DNA from 2 places in the Mesorhizobium sp. M0029 genome. Region 1 is predicted to be linked to the other one. Evidence: riboswitches for the same ligand, from Rfam matches in the RefSeq annotation. Region 1 holds a riboswitch; the other holds the start of a gene.
The links. Region 1 has a riboswitch for thiamine pyrophosphate ahead of thiC (phosphomethylpyrimidine synthase ThiC). Riboswitches for the same ligand answer to the same signal wherever they lie in the genome.
Positions count from the first base shown of each region.

Region 1 (7,677 bases):
CGAAGCCCTGACTGCATAGGCAAGGATGGCCGGCGAAGGATATTGAGCCGTGCCAAGAAGCAGGCGCGACGGAAGCTCGGCTTCATAAAGCTCGATCATGGCCTAGCCGCCCTGCATGGGCGAGAGGATTTCAATCCGGTCGCCGTCGTTCAACTGGAATTCCGCCCGGTTGGCTTTGTGCACGAGGTCATTGTTGACGGCGGTCGCGAGCCAATCGCCCTCATAGTCGAGCGCGGCAAGCAGCTCGGCCAGCGTGGTGGCGGCAACCTCATGCGCTTCGCCGTTGACCATCAGTTTCATGAGCAAGCTCCTTGGTTCTGTCTTGAGTGAAAACCAGGTCGGCAGCCTGGCGCGCCATGGCGGGAGCCAGGAGAAAACCGTGACGATAGAGCCCGTTGATCGCGATGATTTCACCCTTGGTTTCGACGCGCGGCAAGTTGTCGGCAAAGGCTGGGCGGACGCCGACACCGGTTTCAACGATCTCGGCCTCGCCAAAGGCCGGGTGGAGGGCATAGGCGGTACCCAGCAGCTCCATTATGGAACGCGCCGTCACCGGTCCGGCACTCTGGCTTTCAATCATCGTCGCTCCGATCATGAAACGGTGATCGGTGCGCGGCACGGCATAAAGCGGAAAGCGTGGATGAAGCAAACGGACCGGCCGCGACAGCGAGACATCAGGCGTGCGAAGAATCAGCATTTCGCCGCGAACACCGCGCAGCCTGTCATCGGCCGCTGCCATTCCCATACAGTCTATCTGACGGGCGAAACCCGAAACAGGCCGGGCGTCGCAGCCGAAGTGGAATTTGACACCCATGGTCGCAAGCTTGTCATGAAGTGCCGCCATCGCCGGGCGTGGGTCGAGGTGAGCCTCATCGGCGAACAGCAATCCGCGGCGGAAGCGGCCGGCTAAGTCGGGCTCCAGCAAGGCAATTTCATCTTCCTCGACGCGCCGATAGCCCGTCGTGCGGCTGGCGAACCGGTCGAGCTCGCCCGCATCGCGCGGCGCGGCCAAGACCAGCGTTCCCCGTCGTGCTACCAAGCCTGGCGTTGCGGCGTCCCACCAGTCGGCGGCGTCGCTTCCGAGATCCAGCACCGGCTGCTCGGCGCTTTCACGCTCGCACCACGGCGCCAACATGCCACCGGCGAACCACGACGCATTGCCCCCAAGGGCAGGCCTTGTCTCGGCAACGGTAACCGCCGCGCCGCGTGCGGCGAACTCGAAGGCGGCGGTGAGGCCAGCAACGCCCGCTCCTTTGACCAAGACCTTCATGATGGCTCACGTGGCTGAGGTATGAGCGGTGCCCCGGTCTCGTCCGCCGGCAGGTAGAGATCACCGCCCTCGCGGTATTTCGCCGCCATCGCCGCCATGCCCTCTTTCTGCGCCTCGGCACGGATGTCGTGAGAGATACGCATCGAGCAGAATTTCGGTCCGCACATCGAGCAGAAATGCGCCACCTTGTGCGCTTCCTTGGGCAAAGTCTGGTCGTGGAAGGACCGCGCCGTTTCCGGATCGAGCGACAGGTTGAACTGGTCCTCCCAGCGGAACTCGAAGCGCGCGCGGGAAAGCGCATCATCCCTGACTTTCGCTGCCGGATGGCCCTTCGCCAGGTCGGCGGCGTGGGCGGCGATCTTGTAGGTGATCACGCCGATCTTGACGTCGTTGCGATCGGGAAGGCCGAGATGCTCCTTGGGCGTGACGTAGCAGAGCATGGCGGTGCCGAACCAGCCGATCATCGCGGCGCCAATGCCTGAGGTGATGTGGTCATAGCCCGGCGCGATGTCGGTCGTCAGCGGTCCAAGCGTATAGAACGGCGCCTCGCCGCAGACGGCGAGTTGCTTGTCCATGTTCGCCTTGATTTTGTGCATCGGCACGTGGCCAGGCCCCTCGATCATCACCTGGCAATCCTTCGCCCAGGCGATCTGCGTCAGCTCGCCGAGCGTTTCCAACTCGGCGAACTGCGCCGCGTCGTTGGCATCGGCGATCGAGCCCGGACGAAGGCCGTCGCCGAGCGAGAAGGAGACGTCGTAGGCTCTGGCGATGTCGCAGATCTCCGCGAAGTGCTCGTAGAGGAAGCTCTCCCGGTGATGGTGCAGGCACCATTTGGCCATGATCGAGCCGCCGCGCGAGACGATACCCGTCACCCGGTCGACGGTCAGCGGGATGTAATGCAGCCGCACGCCGGCGTGGATGGTGAAATAGTCGACGCCTTGCTCGGCCTGTTCGATCAGCGTGTCGCGGTAGACCTCCCAGGTCAGATCCTCGGCAATGCCGCCGACCTTTTCGAGCGCCTGGTAGAGCGGCACCGTGCCGATCGGCACCGGCGCGTTGCGCACGATCCAGTCGCGGATGTTGTGGATGTTGCGGCCGGTCGACAGGTCCATCACCGTATCGGCGCCCCAGCGGATCGCCCACACCATCTTTTCGACCTCTTCCGCCATCGACGATGTGACGGCGGAGTTGCCGATATTGGCGTTGATCTTGACCAGGAAATTGCGGCCGATGATCATTGGCTCGCTCTCGGGATGGTTGATGTTGGCGGGGATGATCGCCCGTCCGCGCGCCACCTCGTCACGCACGAATTCGGGCGTGACGAAATCGGGCAGCGTCGCGCCGAAAGCCTCGCCGTCGCGCTCAAGCTTGCCGCGCAGGATCTCGCGACCAAGGTTCTCGCGGATGGCGACGAACTCCATTTCGGGTGTGATGATGCCGGCGCGCGCGTAGGCAAGCTGCGTCACCGCCTTGCCTGCTTTGGCCCTGAGCGGTCGGTGGCGGATGGGAAATTCTGGCGTCAGGCGTTCGCCCGTCGCGAATCCGTTGTCCTCCGGCCGGACATGGCGGCCGTCGCAGACCTCGACATCGCCGCGCGCCAAGATCCATTCGTGGCGAAGCCGGGCCAGGCCTTTTTCGATGCTGGTTTCGACAGCCGGATCGGTATAGGGGCCCGACGGATCGTAGACGGTGACGGGCGGTTCGCCGGCTGTCGGATGGACGGAGATTTCGCGCATCGGCGCCCTGATCTGCGGGTGGATGGCACCGGGCTTGTGGATCTTACGCGAAGCAGGCAGCGGCCCCGTTGAGACGGCTGGGGTGAGGGCATTCATCTTGAGGCTCCTTTGCTCATGCATTGGAGACCCAGTTCTGTGCCGGAAGGATGAAAAGACGCTTCTGTCGACCTGCCGAAACAGGACCTCGGGCGTGAACTCCCGCAGAGCGCTTGCACCGTCCCTACGCCAGTATGAACTGGATCAGGTTCAACGGGTCACTGCGCCGCGAAAGCCAGCAGTATCTCAGCCCCTTGCCGGGACTCCCCTGGTGAATGCCTCAAGTTGAACGGGCCGGCGTTGTCTTGTCAAGCGCATGTTCGTCCTGCGGCGGCGGTGGGCGGCATTCAAATTGGGCCCAAATTGGGCCGACGGCCTCGCCATGGGTCGCGGAGAAGTTCCGCGGGAGACAAGGCAGGTGTGGCCAAAGCTGCATTTGCCTCGTCAAACTTGATGTGACATTGACGTAGACGGAACTGCTGCGTTTCAAGGATCTTAAGCCGTCAATGCCTGATCGGAACAGAACTGGTGGGCCGCCCGAACGCCCCACAAACATCGTGCTCTCGATCACCTCTTATTGTCGCCGGAAAAGGGGTGATCGACCATTCGATCAAGTCGACCGCTCGCTGAAGGGCGCCCTCGGTTTCAGCACGGCTGGGCGAAGTGGCAATGACATGTCCAATCCAGTCTCGGAAATCCCCCTTCCTGACGATCGGTGTCTTGGGTTCAACATTCAATTTGACCTCGGCCACACCTGATATAGCAGCTGCCTGAGTGTCGCCACCAATCCAGTCGAGGGTGCCATCTTGATCAGGAAGCAGGAATCGCGCGGCCGCAGTATGCGAATGCTTTTTGCGCAGATCCCATTCCTCGCCAATGACAAGCTTGATGTGCTCGGTGACGAGGTCGACACCGTAAGCTAACTGGACCAGTTGAGGGTCGGGCGCGCCACTAAGACGCGGATTGACTTCAATGACAACTGGATCGCGTTTCGTGCACCGGAGTTCAATGTTAGTTGGCCCCCAGCCAAGGCCGAGAGCCCGCAAACAGCTCAGCGAAACATCGGCGATGCGCTCACGCTCCTGATCGGTTAGCAGGGCCGGATACGTCACCTCACGTATGACGAAATGGGGGAGGGGACCAAAGTCATTGGCGCAAATCGCAACGACCTCATTCCCCATAACATTAATGCTATAGAACGGGCCCTGTGCGAATTCTTCGACGAGTATTTTCGGTGTAGACCGCCATATGTGCTTTCCGCCCAATAGATGGGTCGTATGTTCGGCTACGTCTTCGAGGCTGCGGCACAATCGGACACCCATGCTGCCGCTGCCTACTGCCGGCTTAAGAATCACGGGCAGGCCGATCTCTGCAGCCGAGCTTTCTACCTCCGCCGCATTCGCTGCCAACCGATAGGCCGGTATTGGAACGCCGGCCTGCGCGAGGAGTTGGCGTTGCTTGAATTTGTCGCAGCTTCGTTCAATCGATTCAGGGTTCGGTCCCGGTAGATCGAAATGCCGGCAAAGCTTGCCAACTGTCGCATAGATCGATTCATGGTCCCCGGCAAAGCCAGTAATGCCAGCAATGTCGTGGGTAGCACGCAGCCGCGAACTTTCGCGGACCAACGCTTCGAGATTGCCAGTGTCGACACGGATTGCCTCAACGTTTTCCGCCGAAAGATAGTCGTACCGAGGTGGATCAGCCGTCAGAGTAATTGGATGAAGACCAAGACACTGAGCCGCTTGGACGTATAGCTGACCAGTACCCCTATGGCCTTCGACCAATATGAGCGCTCTTCTTCTTACCATTGCTGTTAATCCCGATGTTGCGTGCTGGCGGCGGTCCGAGGGTACCGGTGTCACTTTTGTGGCCGTGCCGGACCTCAGACTCGGGGTGCCGTACCATTGTCAACGACTGACGGTTGTAAAAATCTTGTAAATTGATTTGAAGGATCTGTTGCAGCGTTTTTGATTAGGGCGGCGTCGGAGGCTTGCTCCGTTCAAACCAGGTTAGCTGGGGTTGGTGTGTGATCCCGTGGGCCTGGGCGTGACCTACCCCTCGGGTAGGGCACGCCAAGCCACATCAAACTCGCAGCACAAGAACATGCGCTCTGGTCATACCGGCTCATGGTGAGCCCTGAATCTGGAACCGGCCCGATGTGTAAGCAGCGAGTCGTCAAACGGCCCCATTCAATCATGGAGTCACATCATTTAAGATCGCGAAAGCTGTCATTGCGGGTTACGGAACTGCTTTCCGATGACATTCGAAGATGCGATCGGGCGTCAGAACCGGATCGCTGACCGCCGCTTCCACCTCGGCGAGCCCGGCTGATATAATCAGGTCTGAGGCTGCGCGCCCTGTCGTTCCCAGCATTTACATTAGGCAGCCTTGCCAAGATTGTCCCGCAGCAGAACCTGCCTGAGCGCATCGACGAACGTCCGAATATCTGTCGTACTATGGGCAGGCGTAACCGTCACCCTGAACCGCTCGGTTCCCACCGGAACACTCGGCGCCAGAATTGGCTGAACGTATATTCCATGCTGATCCAGAAGCTGGCGGGACGCTTCCTTGCAACGGAATGGATCACCAATAGGCACAGGAATGATGTGGCTTCGGGTCGGCATGACGGGGATGCCCGCCTCTTTCAGCAATCCGATTAAAAGTTTCGTTTTCCGGTGCAGATCAATTCGTTCTGAATCTGAATCGCGAAGATGGCGCAGCGCTGCCAGCGCACCAGCCGCTAGCGCTGGCGCAAGCGCCGTGGTGAAAATGAAACCGATCGAGAAGCTTCGTATGCTGTCAACAATGGAGGCAGGTCCGGTCACATAACCCCCCATCGAGCCGAACGCCTTACCTAGCGTCCCTTCGATGATGGTTGGACGATCCATGATGCCAAGTTCCGCGGCAATGCCGGCGCCTTTCGGACCGTACATTCCCGATGCATGAACTTCATCCAGAAACGTCATTGCGCCAAATTCGTCCGCCATGTCACAGATATCTTTGATCGGTGAAATGTCACCGTCCATTGAATATACCGATTCAAAAACAATGATCTTGGGTCTTGCAGGATTTACGCTGCGCAGAAGCTCCCGCAAATGCGCAACGTCGTTATGCTGGAAGACGCGCTTTTCGGCCCGGCTGTTGCGGCATCCTCTAATAATTGAAGCGTGGTTGTGCGCGTCAGAAAATATAATTGTGTCCGGCATCAAAGATGCCAATGTACTCAATGATGAATCGTTTGAGCTGAAGCCGGAAACAAAAATCAATCCTGCTTCCTTGTTGTGGAAAGCTGCAAGCTCCCGCTCGAGCAACACGTGATAATGGTTGGTGCCACCAATGTTGCGGGATCCTCCCGATCCTGCGCCGTTGGCATCGATGGCGCGCTTCATTGCCGATAGCACTTTGGGGTGCTGCCCCATACCGAGATAATCATTAGTGCACCAAATGGTTATCTCTTTTTTCGGCCGTCGGGCCTATTGAGCCAGGCCTTTGGGAAGTTGCCAGACTGACGCTCCAGATCGGCAAATTCACGATACCCGCCACGGCCTTTGAGTTGCTCGATTCTTCCGGCGAAATACTGCACATAATCCAAATCAATCTCCTGTTGGGAAGCCGTTTTTCGGCGCGCTCAGTGCTGCTTCACAGCGCACCTGCGCCGGCCCATCGCGTCGCATCCCTCGACAAGCACCAGCAAGATTGGATTTCGACTACGCGCTTGATCTTGCGGGGGTTTCGGCCGCTCCAGCTAATTCGGGTAACGCGCCCCAAAGTGCAAGTGAAGAGAATGTTAAATCTATTTGTTACTGAAATGTCTGAAATTGCATGAGTGTCGCAAGCGATTTCATAATTCTGGCCAGTCGTCGTTCGATTCCTGTCGCGGCCTTGTCAGAGCTGCGCTCGGCGGGCTTTCGGGCCCGAGAGCCGCAATGCGCGAGGGCCGCGTCTTGTCGCGCAACAGCCCTTGAAGCCCTTCGGCGGCGAAACGCTCTGCAAACGCCATACGCAGCTTTTGGACGTGCTGGCCTGCCGGATCATCTTGACGGTGCCGACGTCATCGTCGGTCCAGCCGGTTCGGAGTCGCCTCAGAATCGGAAATTTCTGCCCATCAGACTGGAAATTGACATGTAAGCTTCCCGGCTCCTTCAGATGTCATCATCTCTCGCACACCAACTCATGCCACGCAGATGAGATCGCGCCTTTTTCTGTCGTCACATTCCATTGTCAGAATCGGAAAAGAAGGGTCTCCTTGTTTTTATATGAAACAAAATTTCACAAATAATTATGAAAACGGACATGTTTGCTGCAGACAATTAACGTGCACGTACTTGTCTGCCGCTGCATAACGAAATATAGGCAGCGATTATAACTTATAAACGTAGTGAAACGCGTAAATCGACATTTCCATAGAGCTGCAGCAGAGGCGAGGGGAGTCCCATGGGCCCTATGAAGATGCAGCCCGAGGAGATGGGCAGCCTGTCCGCGCGGATTTACAGCAAGGTGCGGGATGGCTTGATCATCGGCAATTTCGCGCCGGGCGATCGTCTCCTTATGCAGGATCTTGCCGGGCAGCTCGGAACCAGCATTACGCCGGTGCGCGAAGCCTGTCTGCGGCTCGTCAGCGAGCAGGCGCTCGAG
Region 1 covers NZ_JAMYVF010000022.1:36,479-44,155, reverse strand. Annotated here, with positions in the region: gene NKJ76_RS27380 (thiazole synthase) at 1-99, opposite strand, end outside; gene thiS (sulfur carrier protein ThiS) at 103-300, opposite strand; gene thiO (glycine oxidase ThiO) at 269-1,270, opposite strand; gene thiC (phosphomethylpyrimidine synthase ThiC) at 1,267-3,102, opposite strand; TPP riboswitch at 3,206-3,322, opposite strand; gene NKJ76_RS27360 (ATP-grasp domain-containing protein) at 3,546-4,850, opposite strand; partial or broken gene hemA (5-aminolevulinate synthase) at 5,421-6,634, opposite strand; gene NKJ76_RS27350 (GntR family transcriptional regulator) at 7,486-7,677, shown strand, end outside.

Region 2 (7,677 bases), on a different contig from region 1:
CGGGGATATCTTGCGCACTTTGAAGATTCAGGCGAGCGGCCTCAACGGCGCTTGAGATATTGGGCTTCGCGTTCGTGCTTCTCGGCTGCCTCGCGGCTGTCGAACGTGCCGAGATTGCGTCGCCGCCGGCCCTTGACCACAAGGGCTAAATTTAACCAAACCGCCAAGGCGCCTTAAACGAAGGATCAGACCAGCCGGATCCTTCGAAATATCAATCGCGATGCTCCGGCATCGCCTTCAGCTCATCCTTGGTCCAACTGGTGACGGCGTGGACGTCCCGGGAAACCTCTCGAAAGTCCGCGGTCGCTGCCCTTACACCTCGTCGAACGGGCCGCCGCGCCTCGCCAGGTCGTGACCAATGGCGGCTTCCTCGGCGTCGTCGGGCAAGGCATCGTCACTGTCCTGGTAGGGGTTGTCGTCATCCTCCTCGGGCAGTTCGCCTTCCTTCTCGACTCCGGTGGTGTCCGGCAGGCTTTCCTCATCTGCTCCGTCGGGCAGGACCGTTGCGCCACGCAGCGCATCCCAATCCTGCCGGCGCGGCGTCGGCGCCTCCACCTCGTCATTGGCGATCGTGTCGCGGGCATCGTTTTTGCTCGGTGGCGCCTCGACCTCGTCATTGGGTTTTCTGTTTCGTTCTTCCATGATTGCCTCCTCTGGGCGGCTTTGCGTCGAGAAGGTGGAACTCACTTCCGGCTGTCAGGTTCCGGCAACCACTCCATCTCCGTGGAACCAATTGCCGCCAGTCTGCTTTGCCAAGGACTAGTCTGTTTTGCCAAGGAGATGAATCCAGAGGAGCTGGACCATGAAGACTTTCCCCCTCATCCCATGCGTGCTGCTCTTGGCGCTGGCCGACCCGGCGGCTGCGCAGGACAATGGCGACCGGAACGGCCCTGCCGCGCCTTGCCAGGCGCAGCCTCAGGACGATGCTCGGAAGCCGCCGGTCGCCAATGGCGGTGGCGAATCGACCAGCACGCTCGGTCCCTGCGGCGGCGTGCTGCAGCCGCCGCCCAGTGGTGACCAGGGTATGACGCAGCCGCCGCCGGACCAGGGCAAGACGCCGGTGATCAAGCCTGGCGAGGTGCCTGCGCAGCCGCCGAAGCAATGACCTTTGCTTGAAACTTCACGGCGTGGCACGAAGGCGGTCGGTTCCGGTCTTGGCCGGGCGACGCGGTCACCGGATCAATGCCGGCGCCGGCCGCGATCGCCACCGGAATTTGGAGCCGTGCATCGTCCACGTCGAAGGTCTCCTGAGGGATTGTGCTTCAATGCGAATCTTGCGGGTGCGGGTTCTGCTGGCATGACCGGGAAGCCGATCAATTTAGTCTCCGCTTGCGGAACAAGACCGTACCGGCTGCGTTTGCCTCCAGGAGCCCGCCACCTCGATCTGCGCTGTTTTCGCCTCATGCGGGAACACGGCGGAGCTCGCCAACAACGACAGGAGACGAAGATGAAAACCATCCTTATTCCCGCCGTCGCCGGGCTCGCCATGATCGCTGGTATCGGCATTGCCGCCGCCGACGAGGTCATCGTCACGCAGCCGGCACAGCAGCAGGTGATCATCACCCCGGAACAGCGCACGGTCGTGCACCAGTACGTAAAGAAACATCCGCTTGCCTCGGTCAATCTGCTCGGCGTCGAATTGAATGTCGGCACTGCCTTGCCTGACACTGTCGAGCTGCAGGAGGTTCCCGACGTTCAGTACAGATACGCCGTCGTCGACAACCATACCGTGTTGGTCGACCCCAGCACGCGCAGGATTGTCGAGGTGGTCGAGTAACGCTCGACAACCTAACCATTCATCGGTGATACGGCCCTGTCGTTCTTCCCAAAAGGGCGGCAGGGCCGAATGACGAACATGATGAAAGGAGAATTGCCATGTTGCCGCATGTCGAGACCCCGAACTCCGCCAATGTTGCGGCGTGTTGCGACAAGTTGCTGGCCGAGCGCAACACGGCGCTGTTATCGATGAAGGAAGCGATCGCGCTCCTGCGGGAGCGCACCGGCACCGATCGTTCGGATGCCGACCTCGCGGGGCTGATCGTCAAGAAAGCGGCGCTGCTCGGCGTTGCGGTGATTTCCGACCCGCGCTGAGATGTCTCGTCACTCAAGACGCCGGCCGAATTTTCGGCTAATGTTTTCGTGGAATCTGGACCAACCGACCGGACCCAACCACGGAGGCTTAAGTGACGGACGACAAACAGGACCGCATTCGCCAGCGCGCGCACGAGATTTGGGAAAAGGCCGGCCGGCCTGAAGGCGCGCATCAGGAACACTGGGAGCAGGCCACGGCTGAAGTCGATGGCGCGGTCGCCAAGCCAAAAAAGGCGGCGAAGAAAGCTGACGCCAAGCCCGCCAAGGCAGCCGCCAAGTCAAAGGCAGCGAAGCCTGCCGCCGCAAAGTCCGGCAAAGCCAAATCGAAATAAGGCCAAGTTGAAACAAGGCCAGTCGAAATAAAGCAAGGCCGGAATTAGCTGGCCGGGCCATCCTTGGCGCCCGCCGTTCAGGCGCGCCCGAGCCTCTCAACCTGACGAATTGCGCCTGCGACGGGCAGCGCAATTCCTTGTGTTTGGCGACAGGCGCCCTCATGCCTCCCAGGCATAACTCGACAGCGCAAAGCGAATCCCGGCAGCTGTCATGGCCAGTTCGCATTCGGTGATCTGGCGCAGGTGGCGCAGATACCGCGCTACAGTCTGTGGCAGCCAGCCGGCGCAGGCCTCGACATAGGCGCGGCTGTGAACAAGGGTGCCGGTCGACAGCCTCTCGTCCTTCTCGGCAACGACTTTCAGATATTGGCGGATGAAGCGGATGTCGTCGGCGATGTCCTGGCTGGCCATTCGCCAGGCCCCGGCGAGGCGTTCGCACTGATCGAATGACAAGGGCAACAAAGGGGGCGGCAATAAAGGCGGCGGCAACAAAGGCGGCGGCAATGACGGGGGTGACAGCAAAGGACGAGAGAGATCGGCGAAGGCAACATGGTTCGCTGTGCTCAAGGACATTCCTCTCTGCGAAAAGAGATATCGTACTTTATGTACGAACGAGCGTCAAGCCAATTTCGTACAGTTGGGACGATGACAATGAATATAGCAGCGGTCGCTTCAGCTAATCACGCATCGTGAATCCTTCAGGACTCGCACCAATTTCGCGGAGGGATTTTCCCAGGATGGTGTTGACTGTTTCCCTCGTGTCGGCGTCGAACAGGTTCAGGCCGCGCCGGATCGTCTCGCGCCAGTTTTCGCCCTTGTCCCACGCGTCCATGAAGGCGAAGGCAAGGTCGTCCTGGCGACGCGTGGCTTCGAGCGCTTGGGTCAGCAGGCGCGCTTGATGGAGATCCTTCTCCCGCTTGGCCAGCGCTCGGCCCGAGTCGCGAGGCGACGATCAGCTTGTGGATGGCGTAGCGCTGGGGCGAGGGGACCAGCACAGGCAAGCCCTAGCGACGCAGCAGCACAGTTCGGATGGGGTCGCGGATAAGGAAATGCAGAAACCGTAAGGGCTGCGCGGAGGCTCTGCCGTTTTCTTGTAATTACGTTTATCAGCTTGAATTTCAACGCAGTTATAAGAAATTCGTGGAAATCTCATAACGCAACGAACTGACGAGTCGCTCTGAACGCCCGGGCGCCCGGCCCGTCTGGCCCAAAACACTTTGCCGCAGTGCCTTCAACAAACGGCTTCCCCAATGTCGCGAACAATGCTTTAACCCGCTCATCCACAGGGGTGCTCCGTATGGTCGGGGCTGAGATGAGGGCGGCAAGCCTTCGGACCCTAAAGCTGATCTGGATAATACCAGCGGAGCGAGGCGGGCGATGTTTTCAGGCGCACAGATTTCCCTTTATCCCATGACCGACGATTTCGTCGGCGTCATCCTTGGCGCGCTCGGCGCGCTCGATCCGTGGCGCGACCGGCTGCGGATCGAAACCGACGACATCTCGACGCTTATGGTCGGGCCGCCCGAGGTGCTGTTTCCCGCCATGCGCGACCTGTTCGTCGCGGCGGCCAAAAGCGGCAAGCACTGCGTGCTTTCGGCGGCGGTCTCGCGCGGCTGTCCGGGCGAGCCCGACGATCCGATCTGCCGCTCCGACGAGACCGGCGGCCCCGCCATTCCGCTGGACGAGCGCAAGATCGCCGCGATCCGCGCTGTCCAGGCCACGCCGTCGACCGGCCAGCCGGTGGCGGCGCAGTTCTCGCTCTACGTCATGGGCACGGGCGACCATATGGACGAGATCTACGGCTGCATCGATTTCCTGAAACAGTCCGGCGTCTTTGAGCGCTCAAAGAACTTCTGCACCAAATTGCGTGGCGATGCCGGTGCGGTGTTTGCCACGCTCAACGAGGCCTTCTGCCGCTTCGGCCCCGGCGCCGGCCACGTCACCCTCGACATCACGATCTCGGCGAACAGCCCGAGCGCCGTCTGAGCCGCGGCTCAAGCGTCGTTCCTTGAGGATATTGCCGTGGCTGGTTTATCTGACCCATTGCGTGGAGGAGATGCCTCTGACACCTCAGCACAGAGAGGAGGGGAGCCATTGGCGATTGGCGAAGACCGCGATGCCCACGAATCTCCCCCCTCGAGCAGGAGATGGCCGGCAGGCCAGAGGGGGTCCCAGCGCGTGGAGCGCCGACGTCCTTTTCGCATCGGCAAGGCGTGGGCGCTCTATGCGAGACGACCCCCTCTGTCGCCTTCGGCGACATCTCCCCCTCGAGGGGGGAGATTAGCCGCAGCCATCGCCAAGACCATCCCCGCCGCCTGCGCCTCCGCCCTGCTCCTCGCGGCGTGGGAGCTCTACGCCCGCTATGGTGGCGCTGCGCCCACCATGCTGCCGGCGCCGTCGCGCGTGCTGCAGCAGGCCTGGGAGCATCGCGCTGCCCTTGCCGACAACACGCTGCCCACCATCCGCGCCACATCAGCCGGCTTCGCCTGCTCGTTGGTCGCTGCCTTCGTGCTTTCGGCGCTGGTCGATTTCTTGGCCCCGCTGCGCCGCGCGCTGTTTCCGCTGCTGATTGTCAGCCAGACCTTGCCGCTGGTCGCGATTGCGCCGCTCATCGTACTGTGGTTCGGCTTCGGGCTGATGCCAAAAATCTTGCTTGTGGCGCTCGTTACCTTCTTCCCGATGATGGTGGCGCTGGTCGAGGGTTTTGCCGCGACCAGCAAGGCGATTTCGCAGATGCTCGCCACCATGGGGGCAGGGCGCTGGCGCATCTTCTGGCTGGCGCGCCTGCCTTCGGCGCTGCCCTATTTCTTCGCCGGGCTGCGCATCTCCATCACCTACGCCGTCGTCGGCGCGATCTTCGCCGAATATGCGGGGGCGGCGAAGGGGCTGGGCATCTACATGCTCAATGCCAAGAACAACTTTCGGCCCGATCTGGTGCTCGCCGCGGTCGCCGTCAGCGCCGCGCTCACGCTTGTCTTGTTCGCCATTGCGGTGCTCGTCCAGCGCTTCGCCATGCCTTGGGAGAATGCAGGGAGCGAAAGCCGCGACGGCAAGGTTGAAGCTGCAGAAGAGAACCGTCAATGACGCGGCTCGAACTCCGGGACATCAGGAAGAACTTCGGCGCGCTTGAGGTGCTCGCCGGCATTTCGCTTCATGTCGCGGCCGGCGAGTTCGTCTCCATCCTCGGCCCTTCCGGCGCCGGCAAGTCGACGCTGTTCCAGTTGCTGACCGGTGCGCTGAAAGGCGAGGGCGACATGCGCTTCGACGGCGCGCCATTGCAGGGCAGCCCCTTCGCCTTCATGCCGCAGCGCGACGCGCTGATGCCGTGGCGGCGCGTCATCGACAATGTGACGCTGGGGCTGGAAGTGCAGGGTCTTGGCCGCAAGGCGGCGCGCGAACGCGTCGCGCCGTTGTTCGCTGAGTTCGGCCTTGCCGGTTTCGAGCGCGCCTGGCCGGCCGAGCTTTCCGGCGGCATGCGCCAGCGCGCCGCCCTTTTGCGCACCGTGGTGCAGCAGCGCGACATGCTGCTGCTCGACGAGCCCTTTGGCGCGCTGGATGCACTGACCCGCGCGGGTATGCAGCGCTGGCTGGAAGGCATGTGGCAGCGCCACCGCTGGACGGCGCTGCTGATCACCCATGACGTGCGCGAAGCCGTCTACCTCTCCGATCGCATCTATCTGATGTCGGCGCGGCCGGCCCGCATCATCGGCGAGATTGCCGTGCCGCTGCCGCGCCCGCGCACCACCGGCAGCGATGCCGCGCGCCAGGCCGCCGCGCTCGAAGCCGACATCCTCGACACGCTGCTCAATCCCGGGACTGACCGGCCCTCGTTCCCGCAGACCGCTCAAAGGAGTTTTTCATGACCGAATTCACACGCCGGCAGGCTTTGCTGCTGACGCTGGCTGCCGGACTGCCGCTTGCCTCTCGCGCTCATGCGGCTACGCAAAAAATCACCGTCGCGCTCGACTGGACGGTCAACACCAACCATGTCGGCCTGTTCGTTGCCCGCGACAAAGGGTTCTACCACGAGGCCGGGCTCGATGTTGAGATCCTGCCCTATGGCGATACTGGCGCCGGCACGCTGGTCGCCAACCGCATCGCCGATTTCGGCATTGCCGGCGTCGGCCTGTTCACCCAGCGGGCTGCCGGCGCCGATCTCAAGGCGGTCTACGCCGTGGTCCAGCAGGAGACCGGCCGGTTGGTCTTCAACGCGGATCGCGGCGAGATCAAGAGTCCCAGGAATCTCGACGGTCTGACCTATGGCGGCTTCGGCAGCGCCTGGGAAAACACGCTGATCTCGACCATCATCCGCCACGATGGCGGCAAGGGCGTTTTCGAGACGGTGACATTAGGCACCTCGGCCTATGAGGCGCTGGCCAACGGCTCGGTCGACTTCACGCTGGAGGTCTCGACCTGGGAAGGCGTCGCTGCCGAGTTGAAAGGCGTCAGGCAGCGCGGCTTCCGCTACGCCGACTACGGCGTGCCCGACGAGCACACCACCTTGATCGCCTCCAGCAATGCATATCTCCAGGCAAACCCGAAGGCCGCATCGGCCTTCGTCGAGGCAACGCGGCGCGGCTACCAATTTGCCTGCGATCACCCGCAGGAAGCCGGCGATCTGCTGATCGCTTCCAACAGGGATGCGCTGACCGACCCGGCGCTGATCCACGCTTCGCTGAAAATGCTGGTCGACGGACACTTCTTGCGCAGCCAGGACGGCGTCATCGGCACCATCGCCAGGGCCAAGATCGAGGCGATCGGAACCTACCTCTTCAGGGCCGGCATATTGCTCGATGGCGATGGCAAGGTTCTGAAGGAGAAGCCGGATTTCGGGGGGTATTTTACGAACGAGTTTTTGGGCGCGTAATCTCCCCCCTCGAGGGGGAGATGTCGCCGAAGGCGACAGAGGGGGTCGGTACGTCCTGACGCGACTTCCTATCGCGGACAGAGGACGTCAGCGCCTTACGCGCGGCGACCCCCTCTGGCCTGCCGGCCATCTCCCCCTCGAGGCGGGAGATTGCGCCTCACCGCCTTCTCCCTCACATATCGATCATCGAGCGCTTCACCCGGCCGATGATGGTGATGGCGCCTTCGAGCGCCGGCGGCGGGATGTCCATGTAGGAGGCCGGCTGGAAGGGCGGGTTCTCGTTGGGGCGGTAACGCTTGTAGGTGGCGTGGCCGGATTCGTCCGAAATGACGTAGCAGCCATTGGTCACCAGCCGCTTGTCCCTGAGGTTGACGAAGATGATCGAAT
Region 2 covers NZ_JAMYVF010000011.1:168,900-176,576, forward strand. Annotated here, with positions in the region: partial or broken gene NKJ76_RS32420 (PRC-barrel domain containing protein) at 212-346, opposite strand; gene NKJ76_RS19520 (hypothetical protein) at 313-642, opposite strand; gene NKJ76_RS19525 (hypothetical protein) at 803-1,105, shown strand; gene NKJ76_RS19530 (DUF1236 domain-containing protein) at 1,448-1,777, shown strand; gene NKJ76_RS19535 (hypothetical protein) at 1,876-2,091, shown strand; gene NKJ76_RS19540 (DUF2934 domain-containing protein) at 2,184-2,423, shown strand; gene NKJ76_RS19545 (hypothetical protein) at 2,583-2,834, opposite strand; gene NKJ76_RS19550 (hypothetical protein) at 3,100-3,255, opposite strand; TPP riboswitch at 3,698-3,810, shown strand; gene NKJ76_RS19555 (YkoF family thiamine/hydroxymethylpyrimidine-binding protein) at 3,801-4,409, shown strand; gene NKJ76_RS19560 (ABC transporter permease) at 4,665-5,507, shown strand; gene NKJ76_RS19565 (ABC transporter ATP-binding protein) at 5,504-6,286, shown strand; gene NKJ76_RS19570 (ABC transporter substrate-binding protein) at 6,283-7,290, shown strand; gene NKJ76_RS19575 (LexA family transcriptional regulator) at 7,463-7,677, opposite strand, start outside.
Region 2: another riboswitch for thiamine pyrophosphate. It lies ahead of NKJ76_RS19555 (YkoF family thiamine/hydroxymethylpyrimidine-binding protein); the one in region 1 lies ahead of thiC (phosphomethylpyrimidine synthase ThiC).